4 regions of the Photobacterium sp. S4TG1 genome follow, and region 2 is predicted to be linked to each of the others. Evidence: predicted binding sites of a transcription regulator. Region 2 holds the regulator's gene; each other region holds the start of a gene.
The links. Region 2 encodes PurR, which represses purine synthesis genes. Its sites were predicted from a motif close to TNANGNAAACGTTTNCNTNA; they were not measured.
Positions count from the first base shown of each region.

Region 1: pyrD (quinone-dependent dihydroorotate dehydrogenase) is a predicted target of PurR. The motif match lies at 3,511-3,530, and genes of this name have one in related genera.
Region 3: metK (methionine adenosyltransferase) is a predicted target of PurR. The motif match lies at 6,857-6,876, and genes of this name have one in related genera.
Region 4: VXS03_RS11225 (uracil-xanthine permease family protein) is a predicted target of PurR. The motif match lies at 6,547-6,566, and genes of this name have one in related genera.

Region 1 is NZ_JAYXUH010000006.1:150,373-158,771, reverse strand. It holds gene pepN (aminopeptidase N) at 248-2,878, shown strand; gene VXS03_RS10115 (DUF2835 domain-containing protein) at 3,000-3,218, shown strand; gene pyrD (quinone-dependent dihydroorotate dehydrogenase) at 3,697-4,707, shown strand; gene VXS03_RS10105 (cell division protein ZapC) at 4,928-5,470, shown strand; gene rlmKL (bifunctional 23S rRNA (guanine(2069)-N(7))-methyltransferase RlmK/23S rRNA (guanine(2445)-N(2))-methyltransferase RlmL) at 6,391-8,399, shown strand, end outside.
Region 2 is NZ_JAYXUH010000004.1:179,793-188,191, reverse strand. It holds gene VXS03_RS07805 (ABC transporter substrate-binding protein) at 1-50, opposite strand, end outside; gene VXS03_RS07800 (FAD-dependent oxidoreductase) at 80-2,230, opposite strand; gene VXS03_RS07795 (carboxymuconolactone decarboxylase family protein) at 2,220-2,795, opposite strand; gene VXS03_RS07790 (TfoX/Sxy family DNA transformation protein) at 3,211-3,798, opposite strand; gene purR (HTH-type transcriptional repressor PurR) at 4,175-5,179, opposite strand; gene VXS03_RS07780 (heme ABC transporter ATP-binding protein) at 5,559-6,350, opposite strand; gene VXS03_RS07775 (FecCD family ABC transporter permease) at 6,347-7,384, opposite strand; gene VXS03_RS07770 (heme/hemin ABC transporter substrate-binding protein) at 7,403-8,317, opposite strand; gene VXS03_RS07765 (ExbD/TolR family protein) at 8,317-8,399, opposite strand, start outside.
Region 3 is NZ_JAYXUH010000028.1:1,885-10,283, reverse strand. It holds gene VXS03_RS19590 (type IV pilus twitching motility protein PilT) at 1-383, shown strand, start outside; gene VXS03_RS19585 (PilT/PilU family type 4a pilus ATPase) at 400-1,506, shown strand; gene ruvX (Holliday junction resolvase RuvX) at 1,853-2,284, opposite strand; gene VXS03_RS19575 (YqgE/AlgH family protein) at 2,281-2,844, opposite strand; gene gshB (glutathione synthase) at 2,965-3,915, opposite strand; gene rsmE (16S rRNA (uracil(1498)-N(3))-methyltransferase) at 3,933-4,664, opposite strand; gene VXS03_RS19560 (SprT family zinc-dependent metalloprotease) at 4,797-5,282, opposite strand; gene metK (methionine adenosyltransferase) at 5,435-6,589, opposite strand; gene tkt (transketolase) at 6,982-8,399, shown strand, end outside.
Region 4 is NZ_JAYXUH010000008.1:44,150-52,548, forward strand. It holds gene VXS03_RS11205 (Tex family protein) at 1-1,701, opposite strand, end outside; gene greB (transcription elongation factor GreB) at 1,860-2,333, opposite strand; gene ompR (osmolarity response regulator transcription factor OmpR) at 2,836-3,555, shown strand; gene envZ (two-component system sensor histidine kinase EnvZ) at 3,559-4,890, shown strand; gene VXS03_RS11225 (uracil-xanthine permease family protein) at 4,977-6,386, opposite strand; gene recG (ATP-dependent DNA helicase RecG) at 6,661-8,399, opposite strand, start outside.

The sequences.
Region 1 (8,399 bases), on a different contig from region 2:
GAGATTGTGACCTAAGAGGTGAACTACGTCAAGGAATATCAAGTTTACTCATTGTGACTGTTGCATTAATCATCTCAACGTGTATCACGAGTAAAACACGGAAACGATTACGTTTAAAATTATAAATATTGTCGGTTAAGTCATGCTTGAAAAGTGTTATTGGTGACACAATATTAAAATATAACAGTCAACATTAATCGGTCGCTCGTGGCTAGCGCTCTGAGCAATCATAAAGGATATAAAAATAATGACAGAACATTCTACAGTGACTCAACCTGCGGCAAAATATCGTTCAGACTATCGCTCGCCTGACTACACCATTACTGATATCGATCTGACATTTGACCTTCATGATACTAAAACAACCGTTGTTGCTATTAGTCATGTTGTACGTCTTAGTGACGAAGCGAATGCAGATTTAGTGTTAGATGGCGATGATTTAACATTGATTAGCGTAGCTATTAATGGCCAAGATTGGCAGGATTACCACCAGCAATCAGGGCATTTGACGTTAACTAATCTTCCTGCTGATTTTGAATTGGCAATTACGACTGAAATTAATCCTGAAGCGAATACGCTACTTGAAGGTCTATATAAGTCTGGCGGTGGTTTTTGTACTCAGTGTGAAGCTGAAGGTTTCCGCCGCATTACGTTCTATTTAGATCGCCCTGATGTTTTAGCACGTTTTACTACTAAAATTATTGCAGACAAAGCCGCTTTTCCTTACATGCTAAGTAATGGTAATCGAATTGCGGAAGGTGAGCTTGATAATGGCCGTCATTGGGTACAGTGGCAAGACCCATTCCCTAAACCATCGTACTTATTTGCACTTGTTGCTGGTGATTTTGATGTATTGCGTGACACATTCACCACTATGAGTGGACGTGATGTTGCACTAGAAATTTTTGTCGATAAAGGCAATCTTGATCGTGCTGATTATGCAATGACATCATTGAAGAATTCCATGAAGTGGGATGAAGAACGTTTCGGTCTTGAATACGATCTAGATATTTACATGATTGTGGCGGTTGATTTCTTTAATATGGGTGCAATGGAGAATAAAGGTCTCAATGTCTTTAACTCTAAGTTTGTATTAGCAAATCCAAATACCGCAACAGATACTGACTATCAAGGTATTGAAGCTGTCATTGGTCATGAGTATTTTCATAACTGGACAGGTAACCGTGTTACTTGTCGTGATTGGTTTCAATTAAGTTTAAAAGAAGGCCTAACCGTTTTCCGTGATCAAGAGTTTTCTTCAGATTTAGGCTCTCGACCTGTTAACCGTATTGCTAATGTGCGTATTGTTCGTGGTCCACAATTTGCTGAAGATCGTGGCCCAATGTCTCATCCAATTCGTCCTGAAAAAGTCATTCAAATGAATAACTTCTACACATTAACTGTGTATGAAAAGGGCAGTGAAGTGATCCGTATGCTACATACTTTATTGGGTGAAGCAAATTTCCAAGCGGGCATGAAGCTATACTTTGACCGCCATGATGGTACAGCAGCAACCTGTGATGATTTTGCACAAGCGATGGAAGATGCTTCTGGGATTGATTTAAGTAGTTTCCGTCGCTGGTATAGCCAAGCAGGTACACCAGTTGTTAGTGTTTCAACTGCGTATGATGCATCAGCGAAGAGTTACGCTGTCACTATTAAGCAGCAAACCCCCGCAACCGCAGAGCAAGTAGAAAAGCAGCCACTGCATATTCCGTTTGATATTGAGCTATACAATAGCAAAGGTGAAGTGATTGCCTTACAAATCAATGGTGAAATAGTACATAACGTACTTGATGTAAAAGAAGCTGAGCAAACATTTGTATTTGAAAATGTGACAGAGCAGCCAGTGATTTCGATGCTACGTGAATTCTCAGCACCAGTGATCTTAGAATATGATTACACTGATGATGAGTTAATTTTCTTAATGGTTAATGCATCGAATGAATTTGCTCGTTGGGATGCAGGACAAATGCTATTAGCTAAATATATTCGTCAAAATGTAGCCCAAGTACAACAAGGTCACAGTGTAACGTTACCTGATGCTGTTATTGATGCGTTCCGTGGCGCATTACTGGATGAAAACCTTGATCCTGCTTTTATTGCTGAGATGCTAACACTGCCAAGTGAAAATGAAATTGCAGGCTGGTATACAACTGTTGACGTTGATGCGATCAATCAAGTTGTGGGTGCATTTACCCAGTTACTTGCGTCTGAAATGGAAGATGAGTTTAGTGCGATTTATCACAGCTTAACGCAAGGTAGTTATAGCTTAGATCATACCGCAATGGCACAACGCGCACTGCGTAATAAATGTTTGTCATATTTAGCATTTACCGCACAAGGTAATGCATTAGTAGCTGCGCAATATAAAGTTGCTGACAATATGACAGATACGATGGCCGCAATGTCGGCAGCCAATAATGCGCAACTTGATTGTCGTGCAGAGCAAGTGGCTGATTTCAGTGATAAATGGAGCCATGATGGCTTAGTGATGGATAAATGGTTTATGTTGCAAGGCACCAATCCTGCGGCAGATGCATTAGAAAATGTACGTCAGACAATGAACCATCCGACATTTAGCTTGAAAAACCCTAACCGTACTCGTAGTTTAGTTGCTGGTTTTAGTGCTAATAACCCAGTCCATTTCCATGCTAAAGATGGTTCTGGTTATGCGTTTTTAACTGAAATATTAACGATTCTAAACACCAGTAACCCACAAGTAGCGGCTCGTTTGATTGAGCCTTTACTTAAACTGCGTCAATATGATGCTAGCCGCCAACAATTGATGCGCGAGCAACTAGAAAAATTAGCAGCGATGGATAATCTAGCTAAAGACCTATTTGAAAAAGTACAGAAAGCGTTAGATCAAAAATAAGTTATTGATGATCTAATATGATGGTAAGCGAAAGCCAGTGACTGATTGATAATAGTCACTGGCTTTTATTTTATCTTATTGTTTTAACCGATTTGATATCACAACGAATGGATAATTAGCTATGCGCAGCTTTACATTTACGATTGATATGAGTTACACCCTTTTTCAGCAACATTATTCAGGTGCCGCCAGTAGTGTGGTGGTTTTAACGGATACTGGCTTAAAGCTTCAACTACCTGCGATAAGGTTACGGCGTTTTTTAACTCATGCTGGTATTACCGGGAAATTTCGTGTAGTGGTTACCAATGATAATAAACTTGAGACTATCGAACGCCTTTAGCTGTGTTTTTAAATTTATTTTCAGCGGTTACTCATAATGGACAATAATAATGTTATTGCATGCTATTTTACAACGTTGGCATTATTTACTACACCTGAAATACCATCATTGATGGCTGTTTTTCTATTAAATAAGGTGAAATGATAGCAATAATGACTAATAAGAAAATACTGAGTTGTGGTTATATATAAAAAATGACGGCCTTAAATAACAGGTTTATCGTAAATGAAATGTATTAATTAGTGATTGTTATGTAAGGTAAATGTTCTTATGTGGTTTGTTTTACCTCACATCACGAAAACGTTTGCTTTTAAGGGTAATTATTTGAAACTAATGCCGCTTATAAGCTATTGTAAATATTGATATAAAATATAAGTCCATGTTTTATTGATAATAATCAAAAGAATAGGGATTGTATTTAGCCTTATAACTGTGAATAATACCACCCCGTTTATACGGGATTTTTAATGGAGTTATAATGTTATATCGCATCGCACGATCCGCTATTTTCCAGTTGGATGCAGAAAAAGCACACGACCTCGCTATTCAGAATTTTTCTCGCTTTACTGGCACTCCACTTGATCTCTTCTATCGTCAACATGTTCCTGAGCGTCCTGTTGAAGTTATGGGTATTACGTTTAGAAATCCTGTCGGTTTAGCGGCTGGCCTAGATAAGAATGGCGAATGTATTGATGCATTTGGCGCAATGGGATTTGGTTTTGTTGAAGTTGGTACAGTAACACCTCGCCCTCAGTCGGGTAATGATAAACCACGTTTATTTCGTTTAATTCCAGCTGAAGGCATTATTAACCGTTTTGGTTTTAATAACCTAGGCGTTGATAATTTGGTTGAAAATGTAAAGAAATCAAATTACGACGGTGTGATTGGCATTAACATCGGTAAGAATAAAGATACACCGATTGAAAAGGGTGCTGAAGACTATTTAATCTGTATGGAAAAAGTTTATCAGTATGCAGGTTATATTGCAGTCAACATCTCATCGCCAAATACACCAGGATTACGTTCGCTACAATATGGCGAAGCATTAGATGATTTATTATCACAACTAAAACAAACACAAACTGAGCTAGCTGAATTACATGGCAAGTATGTACCGTTAGCACTTAAGATCGCGCCTGATCTTGATGATCAAGAAATAGTTCAAGTTTGTGAATCACTCATTCGTAACAATATCGATGGTGTTATTGGTACTAACACTACATTAGATCGTACCTTAGTTGAAGGTATGGATCATTGCGATGAAATGGGAGGGCTAAGTGGTCGCCCATTGCAAAATAAGAGTACTGAAGTTATTCGTAAAATGGCTATTGCGTTGAATGGCGCATTGCCGATTATTGGTGTCGGTGGTATTGACTCTGCAATGGCTGCTCGTGAAAAAATTCAAGCAGGTGCGCAATTGGTTCAAGTTTATACTGGCTTTATTTACCATGGCCCACGTTTAGTAAAAGACATTGTTAACGGTCTTTAATATAAATAGCTAGCCATCGTTCATCTATCATAAGATTATTATTGGAGCCAAATTGGATCATGCATTCAATTTGGCTTTTTTGTATCTACGAATAAAAAAAATAATAAAACTGCATAATTTCAGGGGAATTATTGTCATTATTTTTCCCCTTTTAATTTTTCATCTGTGACGTAAAATTTTGTCTACAATCGTTGATATAGAGTAAGAGAGTGAGGGAATCATGCTAACTCCAAACAATTCTTGGCACTGGCGGTTTGATATGCAACGTAATACGCTGATACTTGATCTTGGCAATGAATTATTATTTTGTGTTTCTATACCAACCAAAAAATTAGTTGAAGAGGCCAGATCAACATCAAAGCAAGTCTTTACGGTAACCGATGTAGCGGCTTATCAAGCGTTTAAAGAAGGCATGGATGAGCTAACACTTTCTGAAGCGCGTAAATCTGAATTAGCATTAAATGCCGTAGCAACGTATCGTTTTCAAAAACCTATAATGGCTAAAAGTTGGTTTTTTACGCCGCAAATAGGAGCTGATCCTCATTGGGGAGAAGTGGTTATACTACAAACGGATCATGGGTGTGCTCGATTTATTGTGGTTGAAAATGACGGCAATTCAAGCCTTTGTATGTTAGCTGATGTAACACCAATGGCATTAGATAATAATAAGGTAATGAACTTTTCTGATACGATCCGCGTAATGAATAATCGAATGACATCTTATTTAGACGCTAAACCAATGAACTTTGCTTTAGTAGGGTAGGGAATAGTTTTCCATTCTTCTCCATTTAGGTTCGTAAATGGTGTTTAGGTTTATTCATCACCAGTCCCTAATCTTTAAGCATTACCCTTGCGCGTAATATACTTCCTTCTTCCATACGAACAAATCTCGATTACACTTTCGCTTTATTTCTATCGTACTAGTGCCTTTCTGTCTGCTTATCATTGTAATCAATTTAGTACCATCACAACCAATATTCCTTAATCGACCTATATAGACTTATCTATCTGCTTAAATAGTCTTGTCTACATTTGACCTTTTGTCTTGTTATTGTGCTGGTGGTTTTAAGTAAATTGCGACAAAAAAGTGATATGGGTATCATTAACTATGTGATCAATCTCAAAAAAATAAACATTGCAGCCTAAATAATAAGCAAATCAGGCACACTTAAATACGAATAATCTTACCAATATTACAGCTAATAACCTCACTTATTATCTGCTAATTTCCTTATTTTGAAGGCACCAATACCCTGATTATAAAATAGTGCATTTGGTTATTCCAATTATTCCAAATACCAGTTAAAAGGTTAGTGTTTGGTTTTTGTTTTGCGCGACACTCATTGTAAAGTTAAGAGTTTATCTATATTTTTTTATTATTAATTAATGGTTTATCTATTGTTTATATTTGAAAACAATGGATTCAACCTTGGTTTTGGTGATGACAGGTAGCAATATTTGGCTATATTGTTTCTATACGTATTCAATGATGCTTATCATAAGACAAATGACTTGCTAGTAAAAATATGCGCTGAATTTATGTTCAAAAAGTGAGGTGGAAAGGCTTATCAGTTAACAAAGGTTGTTTTTTTCATCTAATAAGGAAATTGATTGAGGTAAAAGCGAGGTATTTAATGTGATTTCAGTTATAATTCGACGCAATATTAGTGTGAAAAGAACGCCATGAATCAATATTTAGCGATTACTTCCCGCGGCCTAGAAAACTTGCTTGCGGATGAACTAGAACAATTAGGTGCACAAAACATTCAAGTTGTGCATGCCGGTGTCCGTTTTAAAGCAGATCAAGCAATGGCTTATCGTTGCTGTCTATGGACACGTATTTCCTCTCGAATCATCCAAGTGTTGAGTGAGTTTAATGTCCGTGATGATATGGACTTATACTTAGGTGCAACGGCGATTAATTGGATGAGCCACTTTGATAGCAATACCCGTATTGTGGTTGATTTCAATGGTACTAACCGTGAAATCCGTAATAGCCAATACGGTGCGATGAAAATCAAAGATGCGATTGTTGACCGTTTTACTAAAGCGGATCTTCGTCGCCCTAATATCGATCGTGAAAATCCAGATTTACGTATTCATATGCGTCTGTCTGGTGAGAAAGGTATCCTTGGCCTAGATATGGCAGGCAGCGGTTTACACCAACGTGGTTACCGTAGCGAAGCTGGTCGTGCTCCTCTTCGTGAAACTCATGCTGCAGCTTTAGTTATGAAAAGCGGTTGGACACCAGAAATAGCATTGTTAGATCCAATGTGTGGTTCTGGTACGTTAGTCATTGAAGCCGCTATGATGGCTGCTGAAATTGCACCAGGCCTTAAACGTAAGCGTTGGGGTTTTGAGTCAATTAAAGACTTTGACAAAGAAGCATGGTTAGAAATTCATGCTGAAGCGACAGTAAAAGCGCGTCGTGGACCATCAAAAGTAACGACTAAGTTCTTTGGTCGTGAAATGGATCAACGTGTATTAGCGATTGCTCGTGATAACGCAGGTCGTGCTGGTGTGAAGAGTTTGATTGATTTTGCCTATGGTGATGCAACACAACTGATTCGCCCAGAAGGTTTTGATACTGGCATCATTCTTTGTAACCCTCCTTACGGTGAGCGTTTAGGTACAACATCTGAACTTATCTCATTGTACAAAGAGTTTGGTAATCGCTTAAAGCTGGCTTTTGAAGGTTCAGTTGCGGCTATCTACTCAGGTTCAAATGAATTGTTAAGCTGTATGCGTATGCGTGCTGACAAACAATTTAAATTAAGTAACGGTGCATTAGATTGTGTACTTAAAACATACTTAATTACGGCAGGTAGTGTTAAGAAAGAAGACGGCGAAAAAGAAGGCGTTATTGTTCAAGAAGACGTAGCACCTGATTTTGCCAACCGTTTAAAGAAGAATATTGCTAAGTTAGGTAAGTGGGCTAAACGTGAAGGCGTTGAGTGTTACCGTATTTACGATGCGGATCTTCCTAACTACAATGCCGCTATTGATAAATACAATGATTATTTGATCATTCAAGAATACGCGGCACCCAAGACGGTTTCTGAAGAAACAGCGCGTCGTCGTATTATGGATGTATTACGTGCCACGATTGAAGTAACAGGTGTTGAGCCAAATAAAGTTATTTTAAAAGTGCGTGAGCGTCAAAAAGGCCGTAATCAATACCAAAAGCTATCAAGTGCAGAACGTCACATGACAGTGGATGAATACGGTATTAAGTTTAAAGTAAATCTTTATGATTACCTTGATACTGGTTTATTCTTAGATCACCGCATTACGCGTCGTATGCTAGGTAAAATGGCAGCAGGTAAAGATTTCCTTAACTTGTTTGCTTACACTGGTTCTGCAACGGTTCATGCAGCAGTCGGCGGTGCTAAGTCGACAACAACGGTTGATATGTCGAATACTTACTTGCGTTGGGCTCAAGAGAACATGGAGCTTAATAACCAAGTAGGTGATCAACATGAGTTTGTTCAAGCTGACTGTTTACAGTGGCTACAAGAAGTTGATGATACGTTTGATCTGATTTTTATCGATCCACCAACGTTCTCAAACTCTAAGCGTATGAAGCAGACGTTTGACATTGAACGTGATCACATCATGTTGATGGAAAACTTAAAGCGTATGCTGCGTCCAGAAGGACAGATTGTATTCTCTAACAATAAGCGTCACTTCAA
Region 2 (8,399 bases):
ACTAATGCTGCGGTTAACGTTAGCTTTTTGAAAGTAGAAAATGCTGTCATCACAGTCGATATCCTTATTGGCGTAATGATTAATTACGCATCCAGTGGTGATATTTTTTAACCCAAGCAAGCAGTTTTTGAGGAGCATGAGCTTGTTTCCATACGCCAGCGGTGTATTTTGCGCCTTCACTCATGGTTGGGTAAGGATGAATTGTGCCTAAGATCTTATTTAGCCCTAAGTTATGACGCATTGCGAGCGTAAATTCAGCTAACAAATCACCGCCATGGTGACCAACAATGGTGGCACCAAGAATCTTATCGCTACCTTTTGGCGTTAAGATTTTAATAAAACCTTCATCATAACCATCAGCAATAGCACGATCTAAATCATCCAATCCATAGTGTGTGACTTCATAATCAATCCCTTGTGCTTGCGCTTCTTTTTCATTAATACCCACTCTGGCTAATTCAGGCGCAGTGTAAGTTACAGCAGGAATAACTGAATAATCGACTTTAAATTTTTTAACCGCACCAAATAAGCTATTAACCGCGGCATACCATGCTTGATGCGCTGCTACGTGTGTTAATTGATAAGGACCTGCCACATCACCCACAGCATAAATATTAGGGTAGTGGGTTTGTAGGTATTGATTTACAGCCACAGTACCGCGCTCTGTTGTGGTAATGCCTAGTTGTTCTAAACCAAATCCTTGTACATTTGCAACACGGCCTAAAGCGACCATTACTGCATCAAACTCGATGCTAACTTGTTGGTTATTTTGTTCAACGATGGCACGTTGAATTCGTTGACCATTATCATCAAGTATTGATTCAAACTGGATAGCATTATGTTTCAATAAAATCTTTACGCCATCATGTGTGAGTGCTTGTTCAACTAACTGTGCTGCATCGCTATCTTCACGATTTAATAGTTGAGGTGATCTTTCAACAATCGTGACTTCTGCTCCTAAGCGACAAAAACTTTGTGCTAATTCACAGCCGATAGGGCCACCACCAAGGATCAGTAATCGTTTTGGAAGCGCTTTTAATTGCCATACAGTATCAGACGTTAAGTAATTGACCGTTTCTAAACCCGGAATAGCGGGCACTAATGGGCGTGCACCTGTGGCAATAACAATATTACGCGTTGTTATTTGAGTGCCATTAACTTCAACTTTCCATGGTGACAAGATGGTTGCATCTCCCGTCACGCAGTTTACGCCAAGTTTACTGTAACGTTCGATAGAGTCATGAGGCTCAACTTTACTTATTACATTTTGAATACGTGCCATCACTTGGGAAAAATCAATATTATTAATTTGAGCGTCAATACCAAGTTGTGAAGCTTTATTTATATCAGCTGCGGTATGCGCTGCACGAATCAGTGCTTTTGAGGGGACACAGCCAGTATTTAAACAGTCTCCACCCATTTTGTGGCGTTCAATAAGCGTAACTTCAGCTTTTACGGCTGCCGCAATATAAGCACTGACTAAACCACCAGCACCAGCACCAATAACCACGAGATTTTGATCAAAGTGAGTTGGCTTTTGCCATTGTTTATATTGTTTTTTAACTGCCATGGTTTTCATTATCCATTTTGCTAGTAATGGGAAAATACCGAGTAGGACTAACGATAATAAGACTGGGGCTGAAATAATGCCGCTAAGTGATTCTATTTTTCCAAGTTGAGTACCAGCATTAATATAGACAGCGGTACCCGCTAACATACCTAATTGGCTTACCCAGAAAAAAGTACGGGTTTTAATTATAGTTAATCCCATTAACAGATTAATAAGGAAAAAAGGAAATACTGGAATTAAACGTAAACTCAGTAGGTAAAATCCACCTTCTTTTTCTATACCATTATTTAATGTCGCTAAGCGATTACCAAATTTTGCTTGTACCCAATCACGTAATATAAAGCGACTTGATAGAAATGCTAAGGTTGCACCTATTGTGCTGGCAAAAGATACCATAATTAGGCTAACCCAGAAGCCAAACAATGCGGCACCTAATAACGTTAATATGGACGCACCGGGAATAGAAAGGGCAGTAACTAATACGTACAAACTAAAGAAGCCAATATACGCCGAAATTGGGTTTTCAATAATATAGTTTTGCAGGGTTAACTGTTCACGTTTAGCAGCTTCAAGGGTTAGGTATTGGCCAAGATCAAAATAAAACCAAGTCCCAATAATTGCTAATATAACGGTAACTAATAACAGTTTATTATTTTTCATCGTGGCTCCTTTGTTGAGGCTGAGGTTGAATAGGTAATGAACAAAAACCTTGTGCAGGAACATCAAGCGCAGTATTAAATTTAGCTGATAAATTTTGAAAGCTTACTAGTGCCGTTAATTCAATGATGTCATCGCTGCTATACCAAGTTGCAAGAGCAGCTAACATATCGTCACTGACATGTTGATCACTTAGCGTCATCGCTTCGGTATAAGTTAATACTGCTTGTTCTTGTTCTGAAAAATGCTCAGAAGACTGCCAGTTTGCAAGGGCTTTAATTTTTTCTAATGAATGGCAACGTTCCGCCAATTTCATACCATTAGCATCGACACAAAAAGCACAGTTATTGAGTTGAGATACGCGTACACAAACCAATGAGCGTATCACTGCATCAATGGGGGATTTTTTGCGATCAAGATAACCAAAGAATAAAGCCACTAACCAAAAAAGCATAGGTTTGCGTCCCCATAACTTAGCAGGGTTAAGTACTTTGCCAAAATGGCGCTGTTGTAACCATAGTAAAGGTTTTACCCATAATGAGAATGTTTCTTTGGTTAATATACGCAAGATATGTCCTTATCAAATGAAAATCACATTGACTCTAAGTAGCAAGACCGAGAGAACTAACATTGTATTTCATTTAATGGAAAAAAATGTGTTTATTAGAGAAATTGCTTGAAATAACAACAATCAACAGCTAATAGATGGTGAGTAATGAGGGCGAGTACGAAGTAATGATATTGAAGCGTTGACGAATGATAAATAATCGTTGTCAGACGTTAAATATACGTTTTAAGTAAGTAATGCAGAATTGACATTTAAATAAATAAAAAATCATGTTTTATTTGTTTAATGTTGACTTCGTACATGCCTTATAGAGAAATATCATTGGGTATTGATAAATAGGGGGCAGAAATAAATAAAAGAGGCACTGAGCCTCTTTATTCTTAAGCGTCACTTAGCCAGTTGACGAATATATTTATTATAGTTTTGCGAGTAGTTCGTTACGTCTACTTTCTGGTATTACAGACCAATGTTGGCCATGTATTGCACCTTCTAGTGCCCATAATAATTCTAAACTTAAAGATGCCTCTTGTGTTTTTTGTAATGCCTTGTAGGCGTTGAGTGCACCAATATCGTAAAGTTGATCAATAGTTTGAATACCTGCTTTTTTGAGCATTCTTTCATTTGAGAGGCGTAAGTTAGGTAAATCTTTTATCCTAGCTGGCGCGCAACATTCTTTTGCTTTTTTATCGGCAAGTGCTGCTTCAAGAGAATATTTAGCTTGCTCTATTATTTTTTCAGGTTGTTCCCACCACTCATCAAGAATAGCGTAATGTTTAGTTATTACAGGAAACCCACGTTTCTTATAAATGTACGGTTCTAATCCTGCTTGTTTAAATTCCTCTTCTGTTTGAGCGTTTGCTCTAAGGTGAAGTTTATTATTAACCACAAGTGCGAACATTGCTTCGCCTGCGAAAATACCAAAGCCACCAAACATAGAACGCGATTTAACATTACCTAAATGGTCTAATAATTTTAATGAATCTTTTAATATTGGTTTGTCCATACTTCTACTCGGTGAATAAATGAGTGTCACCTAACATTAAAGTAGCCGTAAATTGACTTTTATTTCTAAAGTTATTTACGAAAGAATTTTTCTACTCTAAATCGTCCATGTATTACTTTATAAATAATATTATCAATATAAAAGTATTATTTATAATTTGTAAGTCTTTTGCTTACTATTATATGTATCTACAGGGAGTATTATATTCGATCTTTTAAAAAGGTAAGTTTTAATATTAACGAAAGCTGATGAATCTGTGAGGTTGCTCATGTTTTTGAGGTCTGTCGATATTTTGTAGAAGCTTTGAGCGTAAATCATTAACAATAAAAGAAAAAAGCCAATAAAAATATTGGCTCATAAAAGCGGGGAAGTAATGTTAGCGTAAATCTTTTACTGACTTTCGCTCAACAATAGCAGGTGTCATTTCAAAGATTTGAGGTTCATGATCTTTATTCTTCATACGCTCCATTAAAATTTTAATGGCTGTTTTACCTAAACGACGCTTTGGTTGGTGAATAGTCGTTAGTGGCGGTGCGAAGTAAGGGGCAAGATCAATATTATCGTAGCCAATAATTGAAATATCATTGGGAACGCGTAACCCTGCTTGTTCAAAAGTACTGATCAGTGCCATTGCCATAATATCATTGAAACAGAAAATGGCGGTTGGGCGATCTGTCATTGCAATATACTTCTCAGCAGCCTCAACGGCTGAATTACACTCAAAGTCACCTTCAAGAATCCAGTTTTCGTTAACCGCTAAGTTTGCTTCTGCCATTGCTTTATTAAAGCCTTTTAGGCGTTCACGACATGTTGATTTATCGTTGTGGCCAGACAAGCAACCAATACGAGTATGGCCATGTTCGATAAAATATTTAGTCGCAATGTAGCCACCTTGTTCAGCATTATCCTGAATTTTATCGGTATGCGGGCTTTCTGGGCCCCAATCCATTACCACCATTGGTAGGTCTTTTTGACGCTCAAGTAGATCCAGTAATCTCTGATCAAGATCAGAACACATCACTAATAAACCGTCCACACGCTTTTCGGCAAGCATGCGTAAATAATCATGCTGCTTAGAAAGGTTACCTTCAGTGTTACATAGAATCAGCGTGTAACCTTCACGGTAGCAGTACTCTTCAACGCCATGTACAACTTCAGCAAAAAAAGGGTTGGTTGATTTAGTTACCAGCATACCAATGGTGCGTGTAGTGTTACATTTTAGGCTGCGAGCAACAGCACTTGGTGCGTAATTGAGATCTTCAACGGCTGCCAGTACTTTTTTCTGTGTTGCTTCTGCGACAAAGCGTGTTTTATTGATCACGTGTGAAACTGTTGTCGTTGAAACACCAGCCATACGTGCAACATCTTTAATGGTTGCCATATTTATTCTTCTAATAATGGGTGCTAGAGATGTTTCTAGCTAATCGTGAGGTACCAAATTGAGTAATTACTGAGATGAATATAATTCCATCTTTTTGCGTAAAGTATCCCGTTAATTATTCAATTTGGCACCAATAATGTGTCTATTACATACTTAAATAGTATTAACACTAAAAGCCGCATTTATTCGCGGCTTTATAATTATTGCATGTTTTTCAAGTGTAATCGCTTGCGTTCACATTTTACTGAGTGTTACGCGTAGTGCAACTTTTCAATTGTCTGGGAGTAAATTATTTGATAACTATCAACAAAAAAACGTAAATTTCAGCAATTTTACTGAAATTTACAACAGCCAATTAAAAAAATGATGCACATTAATACTAGGATAGTAGGTAAGGATAACCATGAACAGGATGAGGATGAACAGAAACCTGCCAACCGTAAACGTTGTTAATTATTGCAGGTTGTAATGCTTGCCATGGTGATCCATCAGCTTGAATCTTACCTTGTTGAATGATGACCATACGTTGGGCATATTGCGCAGCTAAGTTGAGATCATGTAATACGATGATAACCGCGGCACCTTTTGCTGCCATGGTTTGTGCCATTTGTAGCGTTTTATGCTGGTGGGCGAGATCTAAGGCAGATGTTGGCTCATCTAACATTAATATACATTTATCATCAGCTTGACTGAGTTGTGTTAGCACGCGTGCAAAATGGATCCGTTGCTTTTCTCCTCCTGATAAAGTGGGATATAAGCGTGGCGCAAGATGAAGAACATCAGTATTACGCATGGTTGTAAGGGTGATATCATCAATTTCTTGGCGTGACAAACAAAGAGGCATTGTGCCAAGTTCAACTACTTCTTTACAGGTAAAGGCGAAAGACAGCGAACTGTGTTGCGGTAAAATACCTAAATGACACGCCAATTCAGATCGTTGCCAATCTTCAATATTGCGATTAAAAAATGTAACCTGACCACTTTCAGGTGTCATTTCACCGCAGAGTATTTTAAGTAATGTGCTTTTACCTGCGCCATTAGGCCCAAGTAGCGCCGTGATCTCACCTGCCTTTATATCAATATTAAAGTCATCTAATAATACTTTTCCTGCTAATGTTAATTGCAAATCACGTGCCGAAATGACAGTTGGGTATGCAGAGGTTACCGTCATGCGATTCTGCCTTTTTGTTTATTTAATAAATAGATGAAGAATGGAGCGCCTAAAATAGCGGTAATAATACCCACGGGGAGTTCTTGTGGTGCAAAAGCACTACGCGCGATCATATCTGCGACAAGTAAAATTAAAGCACCTAGAATAGCTGAGATTGGCAATAACGTTTTATGATTAGGGCCTGAAATCATGCGCCCTAAATGGGGGATTACTAAACCGATAAAGCCAATAGGACCTGTAATAGCAACGGTAATACCGACACCTGCGGCACAAACAATAATCAAACTGCGCTTTAGATGTTGAACATTAACCCCCATATGACGAGCTTCAGCTTCTCCTAATAAAAAGGCGTTCAATGCATTAGCTTGGCGATAACAATAATAATAGATAACAATGAGACTCACAAAGGCAAGGCCGATACCTGACCAAGTCGCACCTGCAAGTGATCCCATTGACCATAATGAAAAATCCCGTAGCGCTTGATCATCGGCAATATAGTTAAGTAACCCCAAACCAGCACCAGAAATAGCACCAATTGCGACACCTGCAAGTAGCATTACAACCACGGATGTGCCGTTTTTATCAGTGCCGAGGTGATACACCAAATATGTGCTCAGCGCGCCACCCAAAAAAGCGAAGAAGGGCACAGCACCAATATTCATTAATAAAGGGTATTGCGCCATTAATGGGGCAAATAAAATGATCGCAAACGCAGCACCTAGGCCAGCACCTCCTGAAATACCAATAATGCCCGGATCGGCAAGAGGATTACGAAACAACCCTTGTAGCACCGCTCCGCAGATCGCAAGTATGGCACCAATCGCAATACACAATAATGTTCGTGGTAAGCGTATTTGATGGATCACTAAATCAACATGGGTGGCGAGTTGATGCTTACCTGGTAATAAAGATAAAAAACTGTCTTTATAACTGATATCCATCGGTCCAATAGCGATAGAGCTTAATAGTGCAAAGAGTAATGCACCTAGACTAATCGAATAAATGACATGGGGTGAAATACGACTAACGTTCATGGTGACATTTATCTCAGATTACGATTGTGGGTAAAAAACATGATTAAGACGCATGGCTTCATTAATACTATGAATGCCTAAGCCACCAATTAATGCCGTACCATCAATCACGGCAATGGCATTATTTTTTGCCGCAGGAGTGGCTTCTAATACCGGCATTTTTTTGATGAGTTGTGCCATATTTTTAATTGAGGCTGTGGTGCGACTGCTAAGTAAAATAATGTCGGGTTGCATTTGCAAAATAGCTTCGGTTGAAACTGGCTTATAGTTTGCAACAACGGCTGCCGCTGGGTTTATCGCCCCCGCTAAAGTAATAATACTGTCTGCTGTGGTATTTTTGCCGGCAACGCTAATTGGTCGCCCATCATGAATCATTAAGAACAATACTTTTTTCGATTGAGTCTGATGAGTATTGTTTTTTTCGATGTTTTTTACCGTCGCTGCGATAGTTTGTTTAAGTTGTTGCGCTTGTTGTGAATGTTGGGTTAAGGCCGCAACTTGATCGATTCTATGCAGTAAATCAGACACAGTTTCACCACCGTTAACAATATCAACTTCAATTCCCGATTGTTTTAAAAGGGTTAATGTTTTGGGTGGTCCCATTTCATCAGAACCAATAATACGAGTGGGGGCTAAAGCAATCAGACTTTCTGCTGACAGTTGACGGTGATAACCGACTTTTGGCAGGTTATTCGCTACAAGGGTTTTACTGGTAACATCAACGGCAATCAATTGCTTTTCAGCCCCTAACGCATTGATGATTTCAGTAATAGCCGCACCAGCACTAATAATTCGAGCAGAACTTGCTTCCGTTTGCGCATGGGCGAGAGGACTAAATATACTTGAAGCGGTGATAAATAGTGTTGCTGATAACAGTATTTTTTGAGAAACATGACGCCAAGGTGAGGCGATAAAAGAACGGTAGCTGTCCATTATTGTTGATCTTCCATTAATAGTTGCGTGGCTTTAATGTCATTTTTTTGTAGAAAAGCTAATAACTTGAGCATTTGTTCTA
Region 3 (8,399 bases), on a different contig from region 2:
AAACAGGTCACTTGGTATTAGGTACTTTGCATACTAGTTCAGCAGCTAAAACGGTTGACCGTATTATTGATGTCTTTCCTGGTAATGATAAATCGATGGTGCGCTCAATGTTGTCAGAATCATTGCGCGCCGTTGTGGCACAAAACTTATTGAAGTGTACCTCTGGTGGGCGTGTTGCTTGTCATGAGGTGATGATGGCAACCCCAGCGATTCGAAATTTAATTCGGGAAGATAAAATTGCTCAGATGTATTCAATGATTCAAACCGGTTCATCACTTGGCATGCAGACCATGGAACAAAGTGTAAAAATGCTGGTGGCACAAGGAATGGTGGAAGCCGAAGAAGGGCGTCGTATTCTTGATAGTAATCAACGTGGATTTTAAATAAATGAATAATTGCATGACGTTAGATGACATTCTTGAACAGGTTGTTATTAAAAAAGCTTCTGACTTATATATTACGGTTGATTCAGCGTGTTTATTAAAAATTGACGGTACTCTACATGATATTGGCAAGGTATTAACCCGTGATGATGTTGATAGTTTGTTTGATCAAGCGATGGATGCCAACCTCAGACAGGAGTTTATCAGTACCAAAGAAGCTAATTTTGCTTTAGTGCGTAATGAACATCGATTTCGTGTCAGTGCTTTTTGGCAACGAGAATTACCCGGAATGGTTATCCGTCGTATTGAAACTCAAATCCCTCAAATAAGTGATTTGCAGTTACCGATTGAGATGGAGCGATTAGCGTTATCAAAACGTGGTTTAGTGTTAATTGTTGGGGCAACAGGATCGGGTAAGTCAACCTCGATGGCGGCAATGACGGGTTATCGAAATCAACATCAAAGTGGGCACATTTTAACGGTTGAAGATCCGATTGAATTTGTCCATAAACATAATAAATGCATTGTGACTCAGCGTGAAGTTGGGTTGGATACTGCTAGTTATGAAGTGGCGCTAAAAAATTCATTACGTCAAGCGCCGGACATGATTTTAATCGGTGAAATTCGTACCCGTGAGACCATGGAATACGCGATGAATTTTGCGGAAACTGGCCATTTATGTATGGCAACGTTGCATGCCAATAATGCCAATCAAGCATTAGAACGTATTTTACATTTAGTGCCCAAAGAGCGACGAGATCAATTTTTATTTGATTTATCACTCAACTTAAAATGTATTTTGGCGCAGCAATTAGTAGCCGATGCTAATGGAGAGGGGCGTCACGGTGTGTATGAGTTATTGCTCAATACCCCTCGTGTCGCTGATTTGATTCGCCGTGGCGATCTGTATGAAATAAAAGATGTGATGGCAAAATCAACCGAAGCGGGAATGATGACTTTTGACCAATCATTGTATGCATTATTTAGTGAAGGAAAAATTAGTGAGCAAGATGCACTCTATTATGCTGACTCTGCAAATGATTTACGGTTAATGATTAAAGTGGGTGATCATAGTATTCAGCCGTTAAGTAGTTTATCGGGAGTAACGCTTGAAAACAGTTAAAGTCTATGATGATCCTTTTACTAAAGGAACATCATGGGAAAATTGTTAATAATTATGCTCTATACGAGTGTTTTTATTTAAGGCGTTGTTTTATAGGTTATTTATTTTAAATTCTCAACGTAAAATACAGTGGGTAAGCTTTTGGGTTTAAGTGATCAAAAAGCTGTACAAGCTGATCAAGCCAGTGATACTACAGCTTGAGAAACAAAGAGAAGTGATTTAGAAAACAGCTGTCAGCTTTGTGATGATCTTATGAGCTAAAGCTGTACCAGACAAAAAAAAGACAAGCTTCAGATGAAAGCTTGTCTTTTTTATGTTTTTAGTCAGAGATGATAGCTGCTGTTAATTAAGCGCCATATTGACGTTCAAACCAGCTTTCCAAAATGACCACGGCTGATTGTGAATCAATGTTACCTTTGCTTAATGAACGATAACCACCGCGTTCAAATAAATCTGCTTTTGCTTCTACAGTACTTAAACGTTCATCGTGTAGTTCAACCGCGTAGCCAAATCGACCATGAATACGATTCGCAAATTTCTTGGCCCGTGGTGCGATAGTTTCAAGTTCTTTACCTTCAAGATCTAATGGTAATCCCACTACGATTAAATCTGGTTGCCATTCTTTAAGGATCTTTTCAATATCATCCCAATTAGGAATGCCATCTTTGGCTTTTAAAGCTGCGAGAGGACTGGCAGTACCAGTAAGTTCTTGACCGATAGCAACACCAATACTTTTGGTGCCGTAATCAAAGCTTAATACGCTGCGAGATTGACTCATGCATGGCCTATATCTGATGATAGATTCGCGGGGGTAATACCCAATTTTGCAAGGGCTTGTTGCCAGCGCTGATCTATCGGAGTGGAAAAAATAATATCGCTATCTGCTTCAATGGTTAGCCAATTATTATTCGCTAATTCTTGCTCTAGTTGACCGACATCCCAACCCGCATAACCGAGTGCGACAATAAATTGTTGGGGTGCTTGATGAGTGCCTAGTTGCGCTAAAATATCTAAGGATGTGGTCACCGCTAGTTGGGGGGTGATAGTCGTACTAGAGCTATAATCAGCTTGGATTGTGTGTAATACAAAACCGCGATCTTCTGCGACAGGTCCGCCATTAAGTACAGGCGCTTCAATACTTATCGGGTCAATTAATGGTTGTGTACGTTCAATATTAATTTGATCAAGCATGTCGACAATTGAAATTTCAATCGGCTGATTAATGATGATACCCATTGCACCTTCATCATTATGTTCACAAACATAAATGACACTATGCTTAAAATTTGGATCTTCCATAGTGGGCATTGCCACTAGAAAATAATTGGTCAGGTTCATTTACAACACCATTAAATACACGTCAGCACCGATGATGGTGTTGATAATAAAAAGCAGCGATAAAAAATAATCGCTGCGTTCTTGGTTTGATTATGGCTGATGTTTAGCGCTTAGGTGATCTTAGTTAGCGTTAATACGGCGTTCAATCGCATCCATTAATTTACCTGTGATAGAAATATCAAATGCAGCTTCAATTTCACAAATACAGGTTGGGCTGGTTACGTTAATTTCAGTGAGTTTATCGCCAATTACATCAAGACCAACAAAGATCAAGCCTTTCTGTTTTAAAATTGGCGCAACAGTTTCTGCAATTTTACGATCAGTGTCGCTAATTGGACGCGCTTCACCACGACCGCCAGCGGCCAAGTTACCGCGAGTTTCACCTTTAGCTGGAATACGCGCAAGGCAGTATGGCATTGGTTCGCCATCAACCACTAAAATACGCTTATCACCGTTACTGATATCAGGCACGAATGTTTGTGCCATACAGTAGTTTTGACCCATTGCGGTTAGTGTTTCAATGATCACCGATACGTTAGGATCATTTTTCATTACACGGAAGATTGACGAACCACCCATGCCATCAAGCGGTTTTAGGATCACATCACCGTGTTCTTTATGGAATGCCTTTAGTTTGTCGGCACGACGAGTCACAATCGTGGTTGGCGTTAGTTCTGGGAACCATGCGGTAAATAATTTTTCATTACAATCACGTAGGCTTTGCGGTTTGTTAACGATTAATGCACCGTTATCTTCTGCGCGCTCAAGAATGTAAGTCGCATAAATGTATTCAGTATCAAACGGAGGATCTTTTCGCATTAATACCGCATCAAGATCCGCGAGTGGAATCTCTTGCTCATTATGAAATTCAAACCAATCGTTTGGATCTTTTTTTACAGTTACAGTGCGAGTACGTGCAATTGCGACACCTTGCTCTAAAGAAAGATCACTCATTTCCATGTAGTGTAATTCCCAACCACGACGTTGAGCTTCCATCATCATGGCAAAGGTCGAATCTTTTTTGATATTGATAGACTCGATAGGGTCCATCACAATACCTAGCTTGATCATTGTTTTCTCCTGATTACTCAGCCAAGATCACCAAAGCGAACTTGCAGTGCGGTAATGGCTGTCATTGCGGTAGTCTCAGTGCGTAACACACGTGGGCCTAATAAAATTTCGTCAAATTTATATTGCTCTGTCATGCTGATCTCTTCAGCTGACAAGCCACCTTCAGGACCGATCAATAACCGTACTTTGGTTACTGGGGTAGGGAGGGTGTTAATTGAATAATGCGCACGAGGGTGTAAATTTAGTTTTAAACCATCATATTCTTCAGCGCACCATTGCTCTAGCTTCATTACCGGGCGAATGGTAGGAACGACATTACGGCCACATTGTTCACAGGCTGCAATTGCGATTTTCTGCCACTGTTCCAGTTTCTTCTCAAAGCGTTCAGCATTGAGTTTAACGCCACAACGCTCTGAAATAAGTGGTGTAATTGTATTAACACCTAATTCAACCGATTTTTGAATGGTGAATTCCATTTTATCACCGCGTGAAATCACTTGGCCTAAGTGAATATCTAATGGTGACTCAATGCTATGTTCAACACGCGCTTGAATCTCAACTTCAACACTTTTTTTGCTCGCACTACTAATAACAGCGGGAAACTCTGCATTGCTGCCATCAAACAGTAATACTTGTTGCCCAACTTGCATCCGCATTACACGGCCAACATGGTTAGCCGCATCGTCGCTAAGCATAACCGTACCTTGGCTAGGTAAAGGTTGTGGGTGGTAAATTCGTGGAATTCTCATGATGCGGTCATCTGTAGTAATTGTTGGGTAATAAAAGATATTACCATGGTTGACGACAGAAGAGAGGGCAAAAATCAGTGTGGCGAGGAACGAATAATAAAAATTATTGAGGTCGTTTAAATACGACTCAAATTACGATGCTTTGAGCTGTAGCTGTTGGCGACATTTACGGCAATGGTAGCTGGCTTGGCCTCGTAGAACCTTATTATGGCGACGAATAGTGAGTGGGTATTCACTACATGGGCAGTGGTAAATATAAGTTGTTCCAGCCACTGAACTGACATTAAAGTTGTGAGTAGTTTTGGGGGGGACATTGAAAACTTCAGTCATGATTATTTGCCATTCACGGCCATGAGGACGAACGCGACCAAAGTGTTTAAACACCACTAAATGCGCGACTTCATGAGCGATAACCTCATTTAAAAATGCATCAGGGTTTTCGGCTAATAGTATTGGATTAAAGCGTAATTCCCATTTCTGTAAGTGCGCAGTACCGGCAATTTTACCACGTTGAGTAAAGTTAACCTTAGGCATGGTTAGGCGTTTATTCAAACGCTGGTTAGCATGAACAATGCAATATTCTACGTGAGTAAGCACTTGCTTTTGTAACGGAGTCATAGCCAAAAATATCCTCAGTTATTATCTATATTGGTGCAAAATAACCATAGCTGACTATACACTGCAATATAAAAAATAGCGGTTATTTTATTTTAGACATAAAAAAGGGGCGAATAATCGCCCCTTAGTATTTGATAAACTTAATTTTATTATTATTTAAGTTTAGCGAAGTCGCGTAGCGCTTCTACTTTGTCTGTTTTTTCCCAAGGGAATTCTTCGCGACCAAAGTGACCATATGCAGCCGTCTTTTTGTAGATAGGCTGAAGTAGGTTTAGCATTTCTTGTAGGCCGTATGGGCGAAGGTCGAAGTGCTGGCGAACCGCTTCAATAATAATATCTTGGTGTACTTTTTCAGTACCGAACGTTTCAATCATGATAGATGTTGGATCAGCAACACCGATAGCGTATGAAAGTTGAATTTCACAACGCTCAGCCATACCAGCGGCAACGATATTTTTCGCTACATAACGTGCTGCGTATGCTGCTGAACGGTCAACTTTTGATGGATCTTTACCCGAGAATGCACCGCCACCGTGACGTGCTGCGCCGCCGTAGGTATCAACGATAATTTTACGACCTGTTAAGCCACAGTCACCCATTGGGCCACCGATAACAAAACGACCAGTTGGGTTGATAAAGAATTTAGTATCTTTACGTAACCACTCTTGTGGTAATACTGGCTTGATGATTTCTTCCATTACCGCTTCACGTAGATCAGCTGTTGAAATTGAATCACTGTGTTGAGTTGATAATACAACCGCATCAATACCAACAATTTTACCTTGATCGTATTCAAATGTTACTTGAGATTTAGCATCAGGACGTAACCAAGGTAGGCTGCCATTCTTACGTACGTGCGCTTGACGCTGAACAAGACGGTGTGCATAAGTGATTGGTGCAGGCATGAACTCTTTGGTTTCGTTGGTTGCATAACCAAACATAATACCTTGGTCGCCAGCGCCCTGTTCTTTAGGGTCAGTCTTATCAACGCCTTGGTTGATATCTGGTGATTGCTTACCAATGGTATTTAAAACAGCGCAAGAATTAGCATCAAAGCCCATGTCTGAGTGAATATAACCGATTTCACGCACTGTTTCACGAGTGATTTCTTCGATATCAACCCAAGCTGATGTTGTTACTTCGCCACCGACCATTACCATGCCAGTTTTTACGTAAGTTTCACAAGCAACACGTGCTTTTGGATCTTGCTCTAAAATTGCATCCAAGACTGCGTCTGAAATTTGGTCTGCAATTTTATCTGGATGACCTTCTGATACCGACTCAGAAGTAAACAGATGTTTAGCCATTGATGGTCTCACTTATATTCATAAATTTGGTAGAACGGTAGCGGTAATACTGATACTGCACTGCATTCCATACGTTTATATGTATGGAGCTACCTCCGTCTAGACGTCTATAATACCCCGACCAGTTATAAAATCAACAATGTAATCTGTAAGGATTTAGCGAAAACCGGTATTGGTGAAAGAAGAAGCTTTTTATTGTTACCATTTTAAATACAAAAACTTAAATTCAGACTGATTGCATATTGTTGAATAAATTGGTTTTTTTAAAAACGAAAACGTTTGCAGTCAATGGCATCTATTTGAGACAATATTGAAGCGAAATTAAGTGATCATTAATAAAAATGGTAACTATTTGTTCGTAATTTATTATTTTATGACTATTTGGAGCAGATATGTCTTCTAGCAATGCGGTGTCTCGTAAAGAACTAGCCAATGCAATTCGTGCACTTAGTATGGATGGTGTGCAACAAGCGAACTCAGGTCATCCGGGTGCGCCGATGGGAATGGCAGATATTGCTGAAGTATTGTGGCGTGATCATTTGAATCATAATCCACAAAATCCAAACTGGGCTGATCGTGATCGCTTTGTATTATCAAACGGTCATGGTTCTATGCTGATTTATTCTCTGCTTCATTTAACAGGTTATGATTTATCGATTGATGATCTTAAAAATTTCCGTCAATTACATTCAAAAACACCTGGCCATCCAGAATATGGTTATGCGCCGGGTGTTGAGACCACGACGGGTCCTTTAGGTCAAGGTATTACCAATGCGGTGGGTATGGCATTGGCAGAAAAAGCCATGGCTGAGCAATTTAACCAGCAAGGGCATGAGATCGTTGATCACTACACCTACACCTTTATGGGCGATGGCTGCATGATGGAAGGTATCTCTCACGAAGCATGTTCATTAGCAGGCACTCTAGGTCTTGGTAAGTTAATTGCTTTTTGGGATGACAATGGTATTTCAATCGATGGTGAAGTCGAAGGTTGGTTTACCGATGACACCGCCAAGCGCTTTGAAGCTTACGGCTGGCATGTTATTTCAACCGTTGATGGCCATGATGCTGATGCGATTAATGCCGCGATTGCTGCAGCACAAGCAGAAACCACTAAACCAACCCTTATTTGTTGTCAAACCATCATTGGTTTTGGCTCGCCAAATAAAGCCGGTTCTCATGATTGTCATGGTGCGCCATTAGGTGCTGAAGAAATTGCAGCAGCGCGTGAATTCCTAGGTTGGAACCACGGCCCATTTGAAATTCCTGCCGATATTGCTGCTAATTGGAATGCCATTGAAGCGGGTAATGCGAAAGAAATCGCATGGGATCAAAAGTTTGCCGCTTATAGCGCAGCTTACCCTCAATTAGCGGCTGAATTTAGCCGTCGTATGAACGGTGACTTACCAACGAATTGGGAAGCAGAAACATCACGTATTATTGCGGATCTGCAAGCTAACCCAGCCAATATCGCATCACGTAAAGCATCACAAAATGCGCTAGAAGCGTACGGTCAGTTATTACCTGAATTTATGGGTGGTTCTGCCGATTTAGCGCCATCTAACTTAACTATGTGGTCTGGCTCTAAATCACTGACACCGACAGATGCATCGGGTAACTACATTCATTACGGTGTGCGTGAATTTGGTATGACAGCCATCATTAACGGTATTGCATTACACGGTGGCTTTGTTCCTTATGGTGCAACTTTCTTAATGTTTATGGAATACGCACGTAATGCACTGCGTATGGCAGCATTGATGAAGGTGCAAAATATTCAGGTATACACTCACGATTCGATTGGTTTGGG
Region 4 (8,399 bases), on a different contig from region 2:
CGCAGAGCCATCAAGAGGGTTTTTACCGTTCATGATCCGTAAGAAACCCGCACATTGTTCAAATGCCTTTGGTCCTAAACGTGCGACTTTTTTAAGGGCTGTACGTGCATCAAAGCGGCCATTTTCATCTCGATAGTTGACAATGTTCTGGGCAATAGTGGCATTTAAACCAGCTACACGTGTTAGTAATGCTGCGGAGGCCGTGTTTACATCAACACCAACGGCGTTTACACAGTCTTCGACCACGACATCCAAACGTTTAGCAAGCATGCTTTGGCTGACATCATGCTGGTATTGGCCAACACCGATGGATTTCGGATCGATTTTAACTAGCTCTGCCAATGGGTCTTGTAGACGACGACCAATGGAGACCGCACCACGAATCGACACATCCATATTAGGAAATTCTTTGGCGGCTAATTCTGATGCTGAGTAAACTGATGCACCGGCTTCACTGACCATTACACTTTGTACTTTAAGCTGATTATCTTTAATTAGCTTTGCCACAAATGCATCTGTTTCACGTGAAGCAGTACCATTACCAATCGCAATTAAATTAACGTTATGCTTATTAATCAGCGCGACAACGACTTTGGTTGATTCAGTAATTTTATTATGTGGTTGGTGAGGGTAGATGGTGGCGGTATCTAAAACTTTACCAGTTTCATCAACCACGGCAATCTTACTGCCTGTTCGTAAACCAGGGTCAAGTGCTAGTGTGACTCGTGGACCCGCAGGTGCCGCCATTAATAAGTCATGCAGGTTATCAGCAAAAACTTGGATTGCGCCATCTTCAGCTTTTTCACGCAAAATGCTCATAAGCTCAGTTTCCATGTGCATTAAAATCTTAATGCGCCATGCCCAACTGATCACTTGTTTGCGCCACGTATCTGCTGCTTGAGTACCAAGGGTAACGTTATAATGTTCCGCAATGATGATTTCACAATATGAACTACGAACGGCTTGGTCTTTATTGGGATCAGCATTAAGTGATAATTGTAGAAAGCCTTCATTACGGCCACGGAATAGTGCTAACGCACGGTGGGACGGAATGTTTTTAATCAGCTCGTTATAGTCAAAGTAATCTTTAAATTTAGCTCCATCATGCTCTTTACCTTCGACGATACGTGAGGTGAGCTCTGCATGACTATTTAATTGATGACGAATTTTTTCAAGTAATGCAGCATCTTCAGCAAACTGTTCCATCAAAATGGCACGTGCACCATCTAGCACCGCTTTACTATCAGCAAAGCCTTGTTCGGGATTTAAATATTGTTCTGCTGTTGTTTCTGGTGAATGTTGAGGTTGATTCCATAACAGTTCAGCAAGGGGAGCGATGCCTGCTTCAATCGCAATCTGACCTTTGGTGCGGCGTTTTTGTTTGTAAGGCAGGTAGAGATCTTCAAGACGAGTTTTACTGTCAGCACTGTTAATTTCAGCCGCCAGCGCTGGCGTAAGTTTACCTTGCTCAGTAATGGATTTTAGAATGACTTGACGACGGCTATCGAGCTCACGTAAGTAGCCTAAACGTGATTCTAAATTACGTAGTTGAGTGTCATCCAATTCGCCAGTGACTTCTTTACGGTAACGGGCAATAAAAGGTACTGTATTACCATCATCAAGTAAGGTGACTGCCGCATTGACTTGTTCTGTGCGTACATTCAGTTCGGTGGCGATCTGGTGGTTGATAGCGTTGCTCATCCGTTGATTTCTCTTGTTGATCGTTAAGCTTCCATTCTACGGCTGAATCTTGATCTGGCAAGTCAACCGCGGTGAAGAGTGTGTCAGACTGCATAAAGCGAGTCATTTTTGTTGTCTGTTACTCGTGATAGTGAGTTGTCGGTTGGTTTTGTTGTTATTTAATCATGGTAACGAATACGATTAATAAACCATGTTTTTTTTCCAAGTGGGGTTGGTACTACCGCATCATCATCAACCTGCTTACTTAATAAAGCGCGTGCCATCGGAGAGTCGATCGAGATGTAATCATTACGGCCATAGATTTCATCTGGGCCCACGATGCGAAAGGTTTTTTGTTCACCCGCCTCATTCTCAATCTCAACCCATGCACCAAAGAAGACTTTACCGTCTTGTTGAGGGGAGTAATCGATGACTTTAACCGCCTCTAAACGTTTTCGTAAAAAGCGTACTCGACGATCAATTTCACGTAATCGTTTCTTATTATATTGATAATCTGCATTTTCGCTGCGATCACCTAAACTTGCCGCCCAAGTCACTTTTTTGGTGACTTCAGGGCGATCTTCACGCCATAAATAATTCAATTCTTGTTCTAATCTGTCAAACCCTTCTCGGGTAATTAAATTGGTTCTCATCATTATTCTCAAACAGTAGTTTGGCATTGTTCTATCATCGCTAGAGTAAAATAGAAAGCAATAGCGCGATAAAATAGGGCCGTTAAATAGTGGTTAATTCGCTGAAGGAATCAATTATTAATGGGGGGAAATTGGTGAAATGTGATCTTGTTTGCGTCGTAAATTAATCTCTCAAGTAAAGTAGTGTTCAGAGTTGAATCACCATGCTATAAAGGCATATCAAAAGGGATGTTATTAGATATGATGACAATACTAATAACACAATCATGATAATAATTAGCATGTTATAATTGTTGTTATGCAGTAATTGGTGTGTGTCGGTGATAATTACTCCCCCTATAATCAATATAGGCCGTGATATTGTTAACCTCGATTAAATTTGGTTGGATATATTGATACAACCTTTATTGAGGCACAGACACTCACCGTCAAATTAAACGTTAGTTATTACGACTGCGTACATTTAGTAACAATACGTTATCGTGATCGATGAAGGTGAAAAATGCAGGAAAATTATAAGATTTTAGTGGTCGATGACGACATGCGTTTACGTGCGTTACTTGAACGTTATCTTTCTGAGCAAGGATTTCAAGTACGCAGTGTCGCTAATGGCGAACAAATGGATCGTTTACTTGCACGTGAGACTTTTCACCTAATGGTATTGGATTTAATGTTACCAGGTGAAGATGGCTTATCTATTTGTCGTCGCTTACGTAATGCTAACAACATGCTACCTATTCTAATGCTAACGGCGAAAGGCGATGAAGTTGATCGTATTGTCGGGCTTGAAGTCGGTGCTGATGATTATTTACCAAAGCCGTTTAATCCACGTGAATTATTGGCGCGTATTCGTGCCGTGTTACGTCGTCAAACTATTGAAGCACCGGGCGCGCCAAGTGTTTCAAGTAAAGTGATTGAGTTTGGTGAATTCCGTCTTAATCTTGGCACCCGTGAAATGTTCCGTGGCGATGCACCTATGCCACTGACATCGGGTGAATTTGCAGTATTAAAAGCCCTTGTAACTAATGCGCGTGAGCCAATGTCACGTGATAAATTAATGAACATGGCGCGTGGTCGTGAATATTCAGCGATGGAACGTTCGATTGATGTGCAGATTTCACGTCTACGTCGAATGGTTGAAGAAGATCCTAGTCGTCCGCGTTATATTCAAACCGTATGGGGTTTAGGATACGTGTTTGTTCCTGATGGTCGTGAGGCGTAAGCCATGCGGTTATCGCCCAAAAGTACTTTTGCGCGAACACTGATATTATTAGCTGGCTTGTTAATCGCAAGCCAGATTTTTTCATATCTGACCATTGTTAATTACGCGCTACTTCCTAGTATTCAGCAGTTTAATCGTATTTTAGCGTACGAAGTAAAATTGATGCTGAAAGAAAATATTAAGATGGCTAATGGCCAAACTATCTATCTTGATCGTCCTATTCGACGTGAGTTACTTGAAGAATTAGGTGTAACTTTACATGCGCCCAATTCTCCTAGTGCTGCAGAATTTAATGACGCCACTCATATCACTTATTTGAGTGAGGAAATGTCGCGTGAATTACATTCGCCGACTGATGTGCGGTTATTGCTTGGTGCCCATAGCTATGTGTTGTGGATGAAAACCGATGCGATGCCAAACTTCTTAATGCGGATTCCATTGTCTGAATTGCAAGAAGATGATTTTTCTCCCTTATTTCGTTACAGTTTAATTATTGCTTTTTTAGTGATAGCTGGCGGATGGTTATTTATTCGGATTCAAAATCGGCCTTTAGTTGAGTTGGAACAAGCTGCGTTGCAGGTTGGGCGGGGCGAAACTCCACCACAATTACCTGAACAAGGTGCCTCTGAAATTCGCTCAGTCACTAAAGCTTTTAATCAAATGTCACAAGGGATTAAACAGCTTGAAGATGATCGTGCTTTATTAATGGCTGGCGTTAGTCATGATTTACGAACACCATTAACACGGATTCGGCTAGCGACAGAGATGATGTCAGCGGAAGATAGTTATTTAGCGGATTCAATGATCACTGACACTGAAGAGTGTAATGCAATTATTAGTCAGTTTATGGATTATCTTAAATCGACTAAAAAACAAGCAGAAGAAGATGTTGATCTTAATTTGTTGTTAGAAGATGTTGCTCATACTGAAGGCAGTTATGGCAATGTTATCGAGCAGAAATTAACGCTTATCCCCGGTACTGTTTCGGTCAATGCTGTTGCCCTTAAACGTGCAGTTGCAAACTTGGTGATAAATGCTCAACGTTACGGTAATGGTTGGGTAAAACTCTCCAGTGGAGCCTCTGCTGATCGTAAATCGGCATGGTTTTGTGTTGAGGACAATGGCCCTGGTATTGCCCCAGATCAAGTCACTAAGATGTTTCAACCATTAACTCGAGGTGATTCAGCTCGTGGCAGCGAAACTGAAGGTACGGGTTTAGGGCTGGCGATTGTGAAGCGAATTATTGATCAAAATGAAGGTTCAATTTCGGTGCGTAATCGCAGCGATGGTGGCTTAAGAGTTGAGATCAGTTTACCGTTACATAAATTGAAGTAATTTTCTGTAACCTAGCTAACGTGGTTATTAGTAAAATAAAAGCCCGCTTTCAGTAATGAAAGCGGGCTTTTTTAATGGGGTAATAATTAGTGTTCAGTTGCGGTTGCTTCATCAATCAGTTCAACCGATTCAGCATTTTCGTTTGGTAAAATAATATTTAATAGAATTGCGGTAATGCCGCCAGCAGCCATACCTGAAGAAAGAATACTTTTTACAATCTCTGGTAAGAATTGCAGTATTTCAGGTTTTTGGGCGATGCCAAGTCCCATTGAAAAAGATAATGCCATGATTAAAATCGCGCGGCGATCAAGGTGACAGCGTGAAATTATACGAATCCCTGATGCCGCAATAGTGCCAAACATGACAATGGTTGCGCCGCCCAATACTGGCTCTGGAATCAATTGAACCAAGCTTGCTACATCAGGAAATAGCCCTAGTAGAACCAACATTCCTGCCACAAAGTAGCCGATATAACGGCTTGCCACGCCTGTTAATTGAATAATGCCATTGTTTTGGCTAAAGGTTGAATTAGGAAAACTATTAAACACAGCGGCCATGGCTGAGTTAAGGCCATCAGCAAGAACACCGCCTTTAATACGTTTTAAGTACAACGGCCCTTTTACCGGTTGTTCTGATGTTTCTGAGGTTGCTGTAATATCACCTATGGCTTCTAGTGATGTAACCGCAAACACTATCATTAGTGGAATTAATAATCCCCAATCAAAACTGAGTCCGTATTGCATTGGCATTGGAATGGCGATCAAGGTATTTGATGTGGTGATATTGGTATTTATCATGCCTAAAAACCACGCTAATAGCGTGCCTGCGGCCATTGAGATCACAATAGAAGACACCCGTAAATAAGGGTTTTTAACGCGGTTTAGCAATACAATAAAACCTAATACTGTGCCTGATAGCATTAAATTATCAAGGCTACCAAAACTGCCGTCAGCAATGGCACTATAGCCGCCACCGATGGAAGTTAGGCCAATTTGAATTAAGGTTAAGCCAATTAATGTCACTACAATCCCTGAGACCAGTGGAGTAATGATACGTTGGGCATGTTGTAAAATGCGAGAAATGAATACTTCAGTAAAAGCGGCAAAAATAATGGTGCCAAAAATAGCTGCCATCATGGTTTGAATATCAGCGCCGCCAGCTTTAAGGGCTAGGCCTGCACCAATAATCGGCCCCAAGAAATTAAAGCTGGTGCCTTGAATTGATAATAAACCAGAGCCAATTGGGCCAAAGGTTTTAATTTGGATGAAAGATGCAATACCTGATGCCAATAATGACATACTCACAATAGTATTGGTGTCACTTGTTGGTAAGCCCAGTGATTGGCAAATGATCAGTGATGGCGTAATAACCGCGACAAACATTGCCAGTAAATGTTGTGTGGCAGCAAAGAGCGTTTGTGGCAATGGTGGCCTATCATCTAAGCGGTAAATAAGGTCAGAATTTTTTGGCGTTGCGCTAGTGTGATGCTGAGTCATACGTGATCCTAACTGGCACTCTGAAATCCATTATTCGCGCTGAATGGGCGATTATTGTGTTGTTGGCGGTGATCTGTGATTGCTGTTACTCAGAACCAAATCAACACTGGCAGAGCGTAAAGTGGCAAAATTTTGTCGCTATTGTAGTGATCTTTTGAAAAATAGCAATCGTTTGCTTTATTTTTAATAATGGAGGCTGCTAGGTCTAAATCTGTAAGAGGAAATGAATCACGGTTAATTACTTTTGGCTGTTATAACCGTGATAAAAGAAGAGTTAAGCGTTAGAATAATTTTCGCGTTGACCTATCCAACGATCGATAATGGCGCTGGCGTTATCAGGATATTGGTCATGAATATAGCGGGCTAATTTTTGGACTTGAGGAATCAAATATTGGTCGCGAATTAAATCAGCCACTTTAAAATCAGCAATGCCGGTTTGTTTAGTACCCAGCAATTCACCAGGACCACGAATTTCAAGATCGCGCTGCGCTATGACAAAGCCATCACTGCTTTCACGTAACACCGCTAATCGTTTTTGAGCTGTTTTAGTTAGCGGTGCATGATAAAGCAACACACAGTGGCTAGCGATTTGACCTCGACCAACGCGACCTCGAAGCTGGTGTAACTGAGCGAGTCCAAGTCGCTCTGGATTTTCAATCACCATTAAACTGGCATTGGGTACATCAACCCCAACTTCGATAACCGTGGTGGCAACCAGCAAATCAATATCACCAGCTTTAAAACTTGCCATAATGGCTTGTTTCTCTTTGGGTTTCATTCGACCATGAACTAAGCCTACCTTGAGCTCTGGCAGTAGCCGAGTTAATTCATCGGCAGTATCAGAAGCTGCCTGCGCCTCTAATACTTCCGACTCGTCGATTAAAGTACAGACCCAATAAGTCTGTCGACCTTCTTGTTGGCATGCAGCGCGAATACGTTCAATAATTTGCGGGCGACGATTGTCAGGCAACGCTACTGTTTGAATTGGCGTTCGTCCTGGTGGTAACTCATCAATTACTGAAGTATCCATATCTGCATAAGCCGTCATGGCAAGAGTGCGCGGGATCGGGGTTGCAGTCATGACTAATTGATGCGGGTAACGTCCATTTGTTGCGCCTTTTTCTCGAAGGTCAAGTCGTTGATGGACACCAAAGCGGTGTTGTTCATCAATAATAATTAGCGCGAGGTTATTAAATACTACTTGGTCTTGAAATAAGGCATGGGTGCCAACCACCATTTTGGCCTCACCACTGGCAATTTGCAGCAGCTCTTTTTCACGGGCTTTGCCTTTGAGCTTACCTGCCATCCAGCCAACTTTAACCCCCATCGGGTTAAGCCACTGGGCAAAGTTAAGTGCATGCTGTTCTGCTAATAATTCTGTTGGCGCCATTAATGCAACTTGATAGCCATGTTCAATGGCGCGTAAAGCGGCAAGGGCTGCAACCAAGGTTTTACCTGAGCCTACATCCCCTTGCACTAAGCGCATCATTGGCTGTGATTGGTTTAGATCAGCCTCAATATCTGCTACCACTCGTTGTTGAGCGCCAGTGGGCGTAAACGGTAAGCTGGCTAGCAATTGCTGTTTAAGGCTATCTTGCGGTGTTAATGACCAACTTTGATGTTGCTGACTTTTACTACGTAGCGCCAGCATCGATAAATTCTGGGCCAATAATTCTTCTAAAATCAGTCGTTTTTGAGCAGGATGCTTTCCTGCATCAAGTTGTTCTAATGAGATATCAGCTGTAGGACGATGCATCAATTGTAATGCTTGAGCAAGGGTCATTTGTTGATCGTATAACCCGGTTGGAAGTAATTCTGTTACGGCTGATTTTTCAAGTAGAGCTAAGGCTTGATCGGTTAAATTACGTAATGTTGTTTGGCGTAAACCATCAGTGGTTGGGTATACTGGAGTGAGGGTTTCTTCGACACTTAATTCGGTCGGCTCTGAAAAAAGGCGGTAATCAGGATGAATGATTTCTAGTCCAAACTGGCTGCCTTTGATTTCACCATAGG